DNA from 3 places in the Paenibacillus sp. M2 genome. Region 1 is predicted to be linked to each of the others. Evidence: riboswitches for the same ligand, from Rfam matches in the RefSeq annotation. Region 1 holds a riboswitch; each other region holds the start of a gene.
What was found. Region 1 has a riboswitch for thiamine pyrophosphate ahead of ACETMN_RS04630 (ABC transporter ATP-binding protein). Riboswitches for the same ligand answer to the same signal wherever they lie in the genome.

Region 1 (4,197 bases):
TCGTTTTTAAATAAATTTATATATTCTAGGCTCCGAATCTCTGACGATAACCGCACTTTCGACACAACTCTTCCACAGCTTCGCGCTTGGAGAAGCCATATACCAGATTGTTCGCTCGTTCACCCTCAATAATCTCCGAGAATGACTTCTCGTGCACATTACCAAGGTTAATGACACCCTCACCATCAAGACAGCATGGAACCACCGTTCCATCTACAAGCACAGCTGCCTGACCACGCAATGCATGGCAGAAGCCTTTGCCGTCATCTTCAGGTGCATCCAGACTCGGCCACTGGAACTCATGGTCCTGATTCAGGTATACATTCGGGGCAATTTTGACCCCGCTGCCTGGAACTACTTTTTCCTCAATTCGGAAGTCCAGATTGAATTCACGTTCCAATACTTCAAGGGTCTCCCGATTTCGATTCATCTGAGCATTTGTGAAGTTATCCTGCGTCAGATTCCACAACCGGAATGAGATGATGACATTGTGCTTCACCGCTTCGTGAACAAAAGACAGAATGTTGCTCAGGTATCCGTCACGGTCGGTTGAACCTTCATGCCCATCGAAGCTGTGCAGGGAGAAATTCATCTGCCGCAGCGCCGGTTTGCCAAGCAATTTATGCTGAGTCTTGGGCAATAGTGTACCATTCGTTGTAATGTTCACCTTGAGTCCCTTCTCATGTGCGGAATCGAGCAACAGATCTATTTTGGGATGCAACAAGGGTTCACCTTTGACATGTAGATAAATATGATTGGTGTGTGGTTTAACTTGTTCCAGTATATTGTTGAAGACTTCAGGGTCAATGAATCCTTTGGCACGCTGCGTCTGTGGACAGAAGCTGCAAGCCAGATTGCAGATACTCGTGATCTCAATATATACTTTTTTGAACGTTTTCAACTCGGGTCCCCATTCTGCCTAGGAGGGAGAACAATCCCACCTGCATTTTGTGATCCGGCCTATACGGGCCATCCCTATTATATCGGGTTCATGAGCCAAGGTAAATCAGAGAACTGGTTTATCTGGTTGTGTCAAAATGATTTGGCTAGTGCCAAATGAACAGATTCAATCGCATGAATACGTGTTGTATCAAATAATGGAACTTCTGAATCCTCTACTTTTACTAATAATCCAATTTCGGTGCAACCTAATATGATCCCCTCAGCTCCATCATCAACTAGCCTTTGGATCACCTTTTTATAATAATCCCTTGATAAGGGCTCAATTTTCCCTAAACATAATTCCTCATATATTATTTTATTGATAACTTTTCTATCCTCTTCATTCGGTATCAAAACCTTAATACCATTCAATTCAATTCGTTTTTTATAAAAGTCTTGTTCCATCGTATATTTAGTGCCAAGTAAACCAACCGTACTTATTTTGGACTTATGAATTTGATTTGCTGTTGAATCAGCAATATGTACAATGGGTAAACGCACTTTTTCTTCAATATGTTTAATCACTTTATGCATCGTATTTGTACAAATTACAATCATTTCTGCTCCTGCCTTTTCCAAAGACTGAGCAGCATTCCCTAATAATTCACCAGCACTTTCCCAATCACCTTCAGCTTGATAACGCTCGATTTCTTCAAAATCCACGCTATATAAAATGCATTTGGCTGAATGCAATCCTCCCAATTTATTTTTCACTTCTTCATTAATAATTCGATAATATTCTAACGATGACTCCCAGCTCATTCCACCAATAAGACCAATCGTTTTCATATACACTCTCCCTTCCATTTAATACATTCCGAAAGCAGTATATAGAAATTTAATAGATATTGTACCGTATCTATCTGATTAAATAAACCTGCCCCAGTAAGAGGAATAGAGGGACCTGGAGCAATTCCGGCAACGGATTATTGCTTCTACCCGAATGATCTGGCTGTACAATCCGAATAATCTGACCGGAACCATTTTCAGATCAGTACTCACATTCTTTCCAAGCGCCCCCTTTACATTCCACTTGCATGTGATATATGCTGAACACACAACTGCATATCTTGAACATTGCACTAGGGGAGCCTTACGGCTGAGACGAATCGAATGATTCGGACCCTTTGAACCTGATCTGGATCATACCAGCGGAGGGAAGTGGAGCGGCCTTTCAGTAAGCGGATTTTTTCATGTTGATGATGAAATTTAATGTGAATTGAACTTACAGACCCACTCATTTCTCCGGAAATGGGTGGGTCTTTTTCGCGTTCTGCGGGCAGATCAGAAGGTGTAATTAAAGATCCCGTAGTTTGAAGTTGAATTTGGAATAACAAGGGGGGACAAAACGAGATGGATAATAACATAACCATTCACAACATGAGCTACGCTTTCCCGGAAAAAAGGGATCCCCCCGTGCTCTCCAATGTGTCGATGCGTGTAGCCAACGGCGAATTCGTCTCGCTTATCGGCTCCAGCGGCTCCGGTAAAAGCACCCTTTTCAAGCTGCTGGCAGGCCTGCTTGAGCCAACCCATGGAACCATAGAAATTCCTTGGGTCCCTGAAGGAAAGCGACTGGGGCAGGTGGCCTACATGCCACAAAAGGACCTCCTGTTATCCTGGCGAACCGTCATGGAGAATTGCATGCTCCCCGCTGAACTTGCTCCAGAGCGGCAGGATAAGGGAAGAATTCGCGCGGACATTCTGGCTGGGCTCGACAGATTTGGCCTATCCGGCTACGCGAATGCTTACCCAGACGAGCTGTCGGGTGGCATGCGCCAGCGTGTCGCGCTGCTTCGTACTTTGCTGACAGGTGGCCAACTCATGCTGCTGGATGAACCATTCGGCGCACTCGATGCCTTAACCAAACGGGAGATGCATCGCTGGTTGTTGGAACTGTGGGAGGGCTTTGGCAAAACCGTGTTGTTCATTACGCATGACATTGAAGAGGCGCTGCTGCTCAGTGATCGGATTATCCTGTTAACTCCGGGGCGCCAAGGCCAACAGCTACAGGATTTGACGGTACCTTTGCCACGTCCAAGACATTCGGACATGATCTATGAACCGGCGCTCGTTCAGATGAGACGACGACTGGAGGAACAATTGCATGCGAGAAGGTAACTTGGGAGACTGCATGAAGGATAGCGTAAGGCGTTGGCTTGCCCGTTATGGTCTGTTTCTTTGGCTCCTGCTCTTGCTACTTGTCTTCTGGGAGTGGATTGTGCGTATGGGATGGGTGCCCTCCTTCATCATTCCAGCCCCAACGGCGATTGCCAGCTCCCTGTATGAGCATCGCTACCTCCTGCTGGCTACACATCTGCCTGCTACCTTGATGGAGGTTATTGTTGGTTTTGGCTTGTCCATAGTGACTGGAATTACGCTAGCGACAGGAATGCATATGAACCGATCGATTGAAAAGGCCTTGTATCCCTTCATCGTGATCAGTCAAACCATACCACTGATTGCCCTGTCCCCTGTATTCATCCTGTGGTTTGGTTATACCTTGTGGAGCAAAGTCGCCGTGGTGTTCCTGATCGCCTTCTTCCCCATTGTGGTCAGCACCTACGATGGACTTCGCCAAGGCGATCCAGAACAGCGTGAACTGCTGCTCACCATGGGCGCCAGCAAGTGGGATATTTTTTGCAAACTCCAGGTTCCACTTGCCCTTCCCTCTTTTTTCTCGGGGCTAAAGATGTCTGTGGTGTACTGCGTGGTTGGTGCAACGATTGGCGAATGGCTCGGTGGCAGCAAAGGTCTCGGATACTTCAGCCGCCGTATGTCCAGCAACATGAACACGGACGCGATGTTTGCCGCTATTGTGCTGTTATCCCTGCTTGGGATCGTTTTGTTTATATTGATTGCCTGGCTGGAGAAACGGTTTAACACACGCCGTCATGGAGGCAAAAGAAAGAACGGATAATCTTGGAGAGTGAATCCGATTTAATGATAGGAAGTATGATTTCCAAACACTTTTTGCACATATCATCAGTTATGTTTCAATCATCACGTTGTCCGTTAACATCCTGCTGTTCTTCTCCTACAAACCTTAAACAATGAAATGAGGAACTTCCATTATGAATAATAAAGGCATACACTCCCTGCTTCCCATCATGCTCATTAGCCTTTTGCTGATAGTCAGTGGATGCAGCACCACGAATACCAGCAGTAACACGCCAACAACAGACTCTGCAACCAATGCACAACAAACAGACAAGTCTGCAACCGAACCAGCATCAGACGCCAAAGATAAACTGT
Region 2 (4,197 bases), 260 kb from region 1:
TACCACATTAAAGGTACGGGCAGTGTAGGATTGAGTTTTGGAGCTCTAGAGGTTAGCTTCTCAGGCTCTGCTGATAATGATTCCAGAGGTACACTTAAAAATTTTAATTATTAATAAAGTCTTTGTTAAATATGTTTATGTAATAAAAGGTAGAATAAATTTAAATTCACAAAAGAGAACGATATAACAATCGTTCTCTTTTACACATTTCACTCAAAAAGAGAGGTGAATAAATTAATGCGCTTTTTATATATTCTTATCTTGTTCCTAGTCGGTATGGGTTCTTCCGCACTTCTACATGCTAGTAATCTTAAACTTTCTGATGGCGTGCTGTTTGTCATCGCAGGTATCCTATTTCAGATTTGGCGTAAGTTGGATTGAATCCAAGAGTTACGGTGAAGCGGGTTTGGCCTTGTCCAAACATTAATCAATATTTATAATTTAAAGCTTCAAAAAACCTTCATCACTTGGCTTCCTTAGGAGCGTGTCCGATATTCCTCGGCCTTTTCTTGCATGCCCGCTGCTACAGCCTCATTATCGGATAATCCTTTGTCTGCGGCAAAGGCACGAATGTCCTGCGTAATGCGCATGCTACAGAACTTCGGTCCGCACATGGAGCAGAAATGAGCTTCTTTGGCCCCTTCTGCTGGCAGCGTCTCATCATGGTAGGACAACGCACGTTCAGGGTCCAGTGACAGGTTGAACTGGTCACGCCAACGGAACTCGAACCGCGCTTTGGACAATGCGTCATCGCGGCGTTGAGCACGTGGATGGCCTTTCGCCAGATCGGCGGCATGAGCTGCGATCTTGTAGGCAATAACCCCTTCGCGCACATCATCCTTGTTGGGCAGGCCCAAATGTTCTTTTGGCGTAACATAACAGAGCATCGACGTGCCAAACCAGCCAATCATGGCTGCCCCAATGGCAGACGTGATATGATCATATCCTGGCGCAATGTCAGTCGTTAGCGGCCCAAGTGTGTAGAACGGTGCTTCTTTACATATCTCCATCTGCAAGTCCACATTCTCTTTGATCTTATGCATCGGCACGTGACCCGGACCTTCGATCATCACCTGCACATCATGCTTCCATGCGATCTGCGTCAGTTCCCCGAGCGTAGCCAGTTCTGCCATCTGAGCTTCGTCATTGGCATCGTAGATACTGCCTGGACGAAGTCCATCTCCCAGCGAAAACGCCACATCATACTTTTTCATAATCTCGCAGATTTCTTCAAAATGAGTGTACAAAAAATTCTCCTGATGATGCGCCAGACACCATGCTGCCATAATGGACCCGCCCCGGGACACAATGCCTGTCATCCGTTTGGCCGTCATCGGGATATAACGCAGCAGTACACCTGCATGAATCGTAAAGTAGTCCACGCCTTGCTCTGCCTGCTCTATGAGTGTGTCACGGTACAACTCCCAGGTCAGCGCCTCCGCTTCGCCATTCACCTTCTCCAGCGCTTGATACAGCGGTACCGTACCAATCGGCACAGGAGAATTACGAATGATCCATTCCCGAGTGGTATGAATGTTTTTGCCTGTGGACAGATCCATCACGGTATCCGATCCCCAGCGTACTGCCCAAGTCATCTTCTCCACCTCTTCCTCGATGGATGAGGATACGGCAGAGTTGCCGATGTTGGCATTAATCTTCACGTGAAAATGACGACCGATCAACATCGGCTCACTCTCCGGGTGATTGATGTTGGATGGCAGAATGGCCCGTCCACTCGCCAGCTCCTGACGTACAAATTCCGGTTCCACGCCCTCACGAATGGCGGCGAATTCCATCTCTGCCGTAATGACTCCCTGTCTCGCGTAGTGCATCTGGGTCACACAGCGTCCTGGCTGTGCCCGCAGCGGTTTGCCACGTAATCCGGGGTACTCTTCGGCGCCGGCTCTCTTCCCTCCGGGCTTCAGTCCGTTATCCTCCGGTTTAACCGTACGGCCCCGATAAGCTTCAACATCGCCGCGCTCTGTGATCCAACGGGTGCGCAGGGCTGGCAGACCTGCACGGATATCCGCATGAAATGCGGGATCGGTCATGGGGCCGCTCGTATCGTAGACACGCAGCGGTTCGTTATGCTCCACCCCTTGGGGAGTATTCGTGTCATGAAGGGCTATCTCACGCTCCGGTACAGCAATGTCCGACCGTGAGCCCTGAATGTAGACTTTGCGGCTGCCCGGAAAGGGCTGAACCCGTCCGGCCGCTCCTGTTTCTTTTTCCACCTGCTGACCGTTATGTTCCTGTTCCATCGCTTGTTGTCCCGTTTGATTTCCTGTACTCATGTTCGATTGTCTCCTCCTCAGTGATCATCGCTTGTTTGGTTGGTATCGTCATTAGCTCGCTTACGCTCCTGTCCAAATCATACAGAGCGCAGAGAAGAAAGAGCGATCATACACCAGACCAGAGGGAGACATTATTCATGTACAGTTAACAACAGAACGGAGGCTACCACAGATCATGGATCTATGGTGACTTCTCTCTCATCATCCAAGCCCACTTTCGCAGGTTATTGAAAAAGAAGTCGATGGAGTACGTGCTATATCGCCCGTTCACTGTATATAAAAAAGCCGGTCCCCGAAGGAACCGACTTTTATGTCCATCACCAATAATGCACCTTCATGCGGCTCCTAAACGGAGCCCTACAAGGGTCACATCATATGGTGGTTGTGGTCATATCGCCGATTACTTCCCTACGCTGGTATGATCCAGATCAGGTGCAAAGGGTCCGGAATCTCATGCGATTCCGTCTCAGTCCGGACAGTTCGGACTCCCCCAGTAACGTTAACAAGTTGCGGCACACACATGCCGCCGTTCATATTCAATGAAGCTGACCCCGATGGGCCGTCCATTACAGAGTAGCGCAACCGGAACACAAAAACAACCTTTATATTCCAGAACACCAACTCAATTTGGAAACAAACTTACATCAGCATCAGGATAACATGAGCCCCATCTGCGTAGCAGCATCCTTCAACACAGGTGCGTATTCATGCAATGTCTCCTGCGAAAGTCGGCTGACAGGCCCTGAGACCGAGAGAGCAGCTGCAATATTGCCTCGGCGATCCATAATCGGTACAGATACCGCGGCAGCTCCCGGCTCACGCTCCTCATAACTCGTCGCATATCCGTTATCCCGGATATCTCCCATTTGCGCCAAATACACCGCGGGATCAATAAACACCGGCCATTCCGGCCCGTTCATCAGTTCTTCACGATCCTCGTCCGTGGCAAACGCCATCAAAACTTTGCTGGAAGCGCCCACAGACAGCGGGAGTCTAACACCCACTGGAGCGACTCGGCGGATCGCCTGATCACTTTGCACAGCTTGAATCCGTATCCTTTCACTCCCATCACGCAAGTACAGACTTACCGTCTCCCCCAATCGATCTCTCAGTCGCTCCATCGCAGGCAGCAGCAGAATAGCGGGATCATCACTGCGGGACATATGAGCTGACAGCTCCCAGATTCGGATGCCAAGTCGGTACTTCTCTGTTGCTGCATCGCGGATCACGAACCCTCGATCCTCCAGCGTAGCCATCAAACGGTGCACTGTACTTTTGTGCAGGCCAATCTGGCTGGCAATTTCGGTGAGTCCCAGATCACTGCGTGTGGTAAAACATAATAATATATCCAGCGCCCGTTCCACAGCCCGGACGGTTAACTTGCGATCTTCCATGGCATAATGCCCTCCTCATGTTTCATCACATGAAACTTGGTTACATAAATTATATGAGAAACGGTCTCATCTGTAAACCAAAAAGAGCCAAAATTAAAATAGGCCAACGTGTAAATTTTTCCTTTTTATAAGACTTAATCCCCTGTAATTTACACACTAAGGTAATGTTACCCATATATCTTAAGAACTATATAACAATTGCGTAACAAATGCCCTCAATCAATTGACTTTGACTATATTGGAACATACGATAAAGATATATTACATTAAGATATCGCTCTGAAGCAGGCTCTGAAATCGACGCAATTCTCTTTTCATGTCGTTGTTATCTTCAACTGAACTTCAAAGGAGGGGCATTCATGTATCCAACATCCCAGAGCGAAGCCCCGCTGCAAACAAAAGTGTCCGATCTGCCCTCTTCCCTATCACCGAGGCTGATTCGGTTCAAACATATTATCGTAGCGCTGCTGCTCTCCGTTGTATTTTTTCTACTGTTTTGTTTTATTGCA
Region 3 (4,197 bases), 3.1 Mb from region 1:
TTCCTTCATCCCAGGCACCCAGTGGGTAGCCGCTGTTAGCAGCTTTTGAACACCCTGTACAGAAACGTTCAAATCCGTTCTGCCTGGCAGACTGGTTGCCCCAAGCCAAACTTCGCCATTGGCTTTGGGAACAATATAGATATCCTCTGCATACACCGTTCTGTCAGGTCTGTACCCTGCATGTTCATCTGAGAACTGAACGGCGGCTATTTCACCTTTCACCGACCACACAGGCAAGCTCAGATTTACATGTCTCATCAACTCTTCACTCTGTAATCCAGCCGCTATAATGACATGTTTGCATTTCATCTCACCGATCGATGTGGTGATCCCCTGCACGCCGTGTTCGTTTGCTTGCACACGTATATCCTGTATGTCCTCCATAACCCGTGCTCCCAATGCTTGAGCGGATTCGGCGTATGCCTTCGTTAGATGGACTGGAAGAATTTCACTCTCGTAAGGTCTGTAATAGGCTCCATACGTATCTCTGTTGAGCCATGATGCCTCCTGTTGCACAACGGAACGATCCCACCATACCTCATCAGTAGAAGCAGACAACGCAGACTTCCGATTGTTCTTATAACTACTTAATTCACCGTATGAACGAAAAGGAGTTAGGAATCCCTGGCGTTGCAGGCCAGTCTCTACCTCACTGAGTGTAGCCATTAGCACCTGTTGTTCGATAAGTAACTGTCTACTCTGCCTGGCGAGCTTAGCCATCAAAGGATGAGCAAAATCCTCACTATCTGCCGCCAGCATTCCAGCCGCCGCGCAAGAAGTGCCTCCTGCAATCGCCGAACTCTCCAGCAACAGCACATCCTGTCCACGGGAAGCAAGCTCATATGCGATGGCACATCCAACAACGCCTCCGCCTACAATAATCGTTTCTGCATGAATCTTATCCGGTCTATCAGTAATGATCTTTTTCATCCTCTCATCTCCTTGATTCAGCGGCTCAGACCTTCTGTAGCAACGATACCCTGCCTTAATAATGCAGCCGCCCGATCCGGGGAAACGCTCGCCCATACATTCGAGATCACAGCAACTCCCTGTGCGCCTGCAGAGCGAATAGCGTGAATGTTTCCCGGTTTGATTCCCCCAATCCCCATGACAGGAATGGAGACACCAGAGCACACTTCAGCCAGAGCATATAATCCTCTTGGTTCAAGATCAGGCTTACTGTTGGTTGAGTAGACATGCCCGAAGAAAAGGTAATCGGCTCCCCGTTCTTCAGCGATTTTTGCCTCATCGATTGAATGAACAGATACACCCAGACGAATTCGCTGGACATTGCTTATAACAGCAGGGTTGTAGTTACGTATAGCCTCTTGCCCCCAATGTACACCGCCATAGATGTCATTCTGTGGTGGCAGTTCTGAACCATTGATAACGATGCGACAAGATGGAACGCCAACACCACGCAGACTTTCAGCCCAACCGATCTTTTGTTGCCATGAGAGTTGTTTCTCTCGTATATGGATGTAGTCCACCCATGGCCAAATGTCCTTTGCAGCTTTTACAAAAGATGCTTGATTCCCTACACCCGTAGATACAACATGCAGTTCAAATGATCCGTGTACACGTTCATGAGAAATTACCGTACTGTTCATCTCCTTCCAGGCGTGAATGCTATGAAAACACAAAAAAGCCACTCCCGTAGGGGAGTGGCTGCGTGTTAATTATAGGACCAGATGACTGACTGAAGCATACAGTTCATTTCGTGTAATAAAGCTATAGACCTTATAGCCTTAACGTTATACACGCAACTGCATGTTTCAATTCGTTAAGCAGACGGTTGAAATCCTTTCGAATTGCCGTTGCTCACGTCATTCACTGAAACGCGCTCGCCACTTCCCTACGCTGGTATGATCCAGATCAGGTGCAAAGGGTCCGGAATCGCATTCTTCCATCTCAGCCGCATCGTGCGGCCCCCCTAGTGTTCATATGAAGTTGTAGCCTATGTTACCATAGACGGATTTTTTTGTCACCGTCATTTCTGTTAAACATGGTCTTGAATCTTCTAGTTTTTCTCAGACCATTCTTCGACATTCCATGTTTTGGTAACCCAACCCTCGTAGAAATCAGGTTCATGAGATACAAGTAACACCGTTCCCTTGAATTCTTGCAAAGCACGCTGCAACTCCGCTTTGGCTGTGACATCGAGATGGTTTGTCGGCTCATCGAATAAAATCCAGTTGCTTTCACGCATCAAAAGTTTGCATAAACGAACCTTGGCTTGTTCTCCACCACTCAGCATGTTAAGCGGACGGGTAATGTGCTCATTTTTCAACCCACAGCGAGCGAGATGACCCCGGACCTCATTCTGGGTCAAATGTGAAAACTCATTCCAGACGTCCTCGATAGGCGTGATATTTCCAGCACGAACTTCCTGCTCAAAATAGGCCGTTTCGAGATAATCTCCCAAAAAGGTCTTTCCACTGAGTGGAGATATTTTACCCAGAATTGTTTTCAGCAGTGTCGATTTACCCACACCATTACAACCTACGATGGCAATTTTCTCACCACGTTCAATTGTCATCGTCATTTTGGGCAGCAAAGGATACGTATATCCAATTTCAAAATCAATGCCCTCAAAGACCGTTTTGCTGCTCGCGCGGGCATCCTTGAATTTGAACGTTGGTTTAGCTGCTTCATCCGGACGATCAATACGTTCAATTCTGTCCAGCTGTTTCTCCCGGCTCTTCGCTCGACCTGAAGTTGAAGCACGTGCCTTGTTACGCTGAATGAAATCTTCCTGTTTCTTGATGTACTCTTGCTGTTTCTCGTATGCATCAATATGCTGGGCTTTATTCATATCAGCCATCTCGAGGAACTTGTTATAGTTCGCTGCATATCTCGTTAATTTGGCAAATTCCAAATGATAAATGACATTTACGACTTCATTCATGAATTCCGTGTCATGGGAGATTAAGAGGAACGCGTGCGGGTAGTCCTTCAGGTAACGTGACAACCATTCAATGTGTTCTACATCCAGATAGTTGGTCGGCTCATCCAGCAAAAGCGCTGTAGGTTTCTCGAGCAAAAGCTTGGCAAGAAGCACCTTGGTACGTTGTCCACCACTTAGAGCTGCGACATCTCGATCAAGACCAATTGCGGACAAACCAAGACCATTGGCCATCTCTTCCACTTTTACGTCAATCAGATAAAAGTCGCCCTGTTCCAGTTGTTCCTGAATATCGCCCATCTCTTCTAGCAACTGCTCCAGCTTATCTGGATCTGCATCTGCCATCTGGTCCGTAATATTCATCATTTCTTTTTCCAATTCAAGCAACGGAAGGAATGCATCCTTAAGGACGTCACGAATGGTTTTGCCTGGCGTAAGCTTCGTGTGCTGATCCAGATATCCATAACGGACCTTAGGTGTCCATTCCACTTTTCCACTATCTTTAAGCAATTTACCGGTAAGGATGTTCATTAATGTTGATTTACCCACACCATTGGCACCAACAAGTCCTACGCGCTCTCCGGCAAGTAAACGAAACGATACATTTTTAAATAACGTGCGATCTCCAAAATTGTGACTTACGTTCTCTACTGACAATAAACTCATAAGATGAGGTTGCTCCTATCTATTAGACATTACTTTTGTTATTGTTCCGAAACCCTATTCTAGCACAGGTCCCGTCTTTTCTGAAAGTAATGTAAACAGTTCAGGAACCTCTTACATGATTATGTCATGCAGGCTACCCTAACGATTAGAGCATTTATATTCGAAATAGCCCTGTGTAGCTGCTTGTCTTGCGTCTGTAAACACCTCTTCAGCACGGTAACCATTACCACATGTGGAGGGATAGTAGTACTTGATACCCGTTAAAGGATCTACCCCACCTACGATGGCGGTTTTCTTCACAAGTCTGCCTCCACCAATTGCGTAATTGTTGATCTTCTGGTCACCCACACCTATACCTTGGACAAAGGCCATAATGCCTGTATCGTTAATGGAGTTGTACCAATCTTGCTGCGCAATCAGGGGCATCGTAAACGTATAGGAAATACCGTTCTTTCTGGCAAACTCATTATGGCGGTTAATCACATCAGCCAGATCATCCTGAACAGTAGTCACAATCCGGCTTTGTCTAACTTGCTCAAATACGCTGGTATTCTGAAGTAAAGGAATCTGTGTGGTTGAAGCCAGTTCTTTTTGGAATCCCTCAATCCATTTCCCTGCGCTTGCGT

Region 2: linked by a shared signal. The riboswitch ahead of thiC (phosphomethylpyrimidine synthase ThiC) and the one ahead of ACETMN_RS04630 (ABC transporter ATP-binding protein) in region 1 are both predicted to bind thiamine pyrophosphate.
Region 3: linked by a shared signal. The riboswitch ahead of ACETMN_RS18445 (thiamine phosphate synthase) and the one ahead of ACETMN_RS04630 (ABC transporter ATP-binding protein) in region 1 are both predicted to bind thiamine pyrophosphate.

What each region holds. Positions count from the first base shown of each region.
Region 1 covers NZ_CP169648.1:999,797-1,003,993, reverse strand. The annotation lists gene ACETMN_RS04640 (radical SAM/SPASM domain-containing protein) at 26-901, opposite strand; gene ACETMN_RS04635 (aspartate/glutamate racemase family protein) at 1,033-1,731, opposite strand; TPP riboswitch at 2,017-2,119, shown strand; gene ACETMN_RS04630 (ABC transporter ATP-binding protein) at 2,296-3,063, shown strand; gene ACETMN_RS04625 (ABC transporter permease) at 3,050-3,862, shown strand; gene ACETMN_RS04620 (ABC transporter substrate-binding protein) at 4,017-4,197, shown strand, end outside.
Region 2 covers NZ_CP169648.1:742,046-746,242, reverse strand. The annotation lists gene ACETMN_RS03605 (hypothetical protein) at 1-114, shown strand, start outside; gene thiC (phosphomethylpyrimidine synthase ThiC) at 477-2,261, opposite strand; TPP riboswitch at 2,683-2,796, opposite strand; gene ACETMN_RS03595 (IclR family transcriptional regulator) at 2,945-3,688, opposite strand; gene ACETMN_RS03590 (alpha/beta hydrolase) at 4,048-4,197, shown strand, end outside.
Region 3 covers NZ_CP169648.1:4,113,910-4,118,106, forward strand. The annotation lists gene thiO (glycine oxidase ThiO) at 1-930, opposite strand, end outside; gene ACETMN_RS18445 (thiamine phosphate synthase) at 948-1,643, opposite strand; TPP riboswitch at 1,836-1,945, opposite strand; gene ACETMN_RS18450 (ABC-F family ATP-binding cassette domain-containing protein) at 2,021-3,571, opposite strand; gene ACETMN_RS18455 (hypothetical protein) at 3,710-4,197, opposite strand, start outside.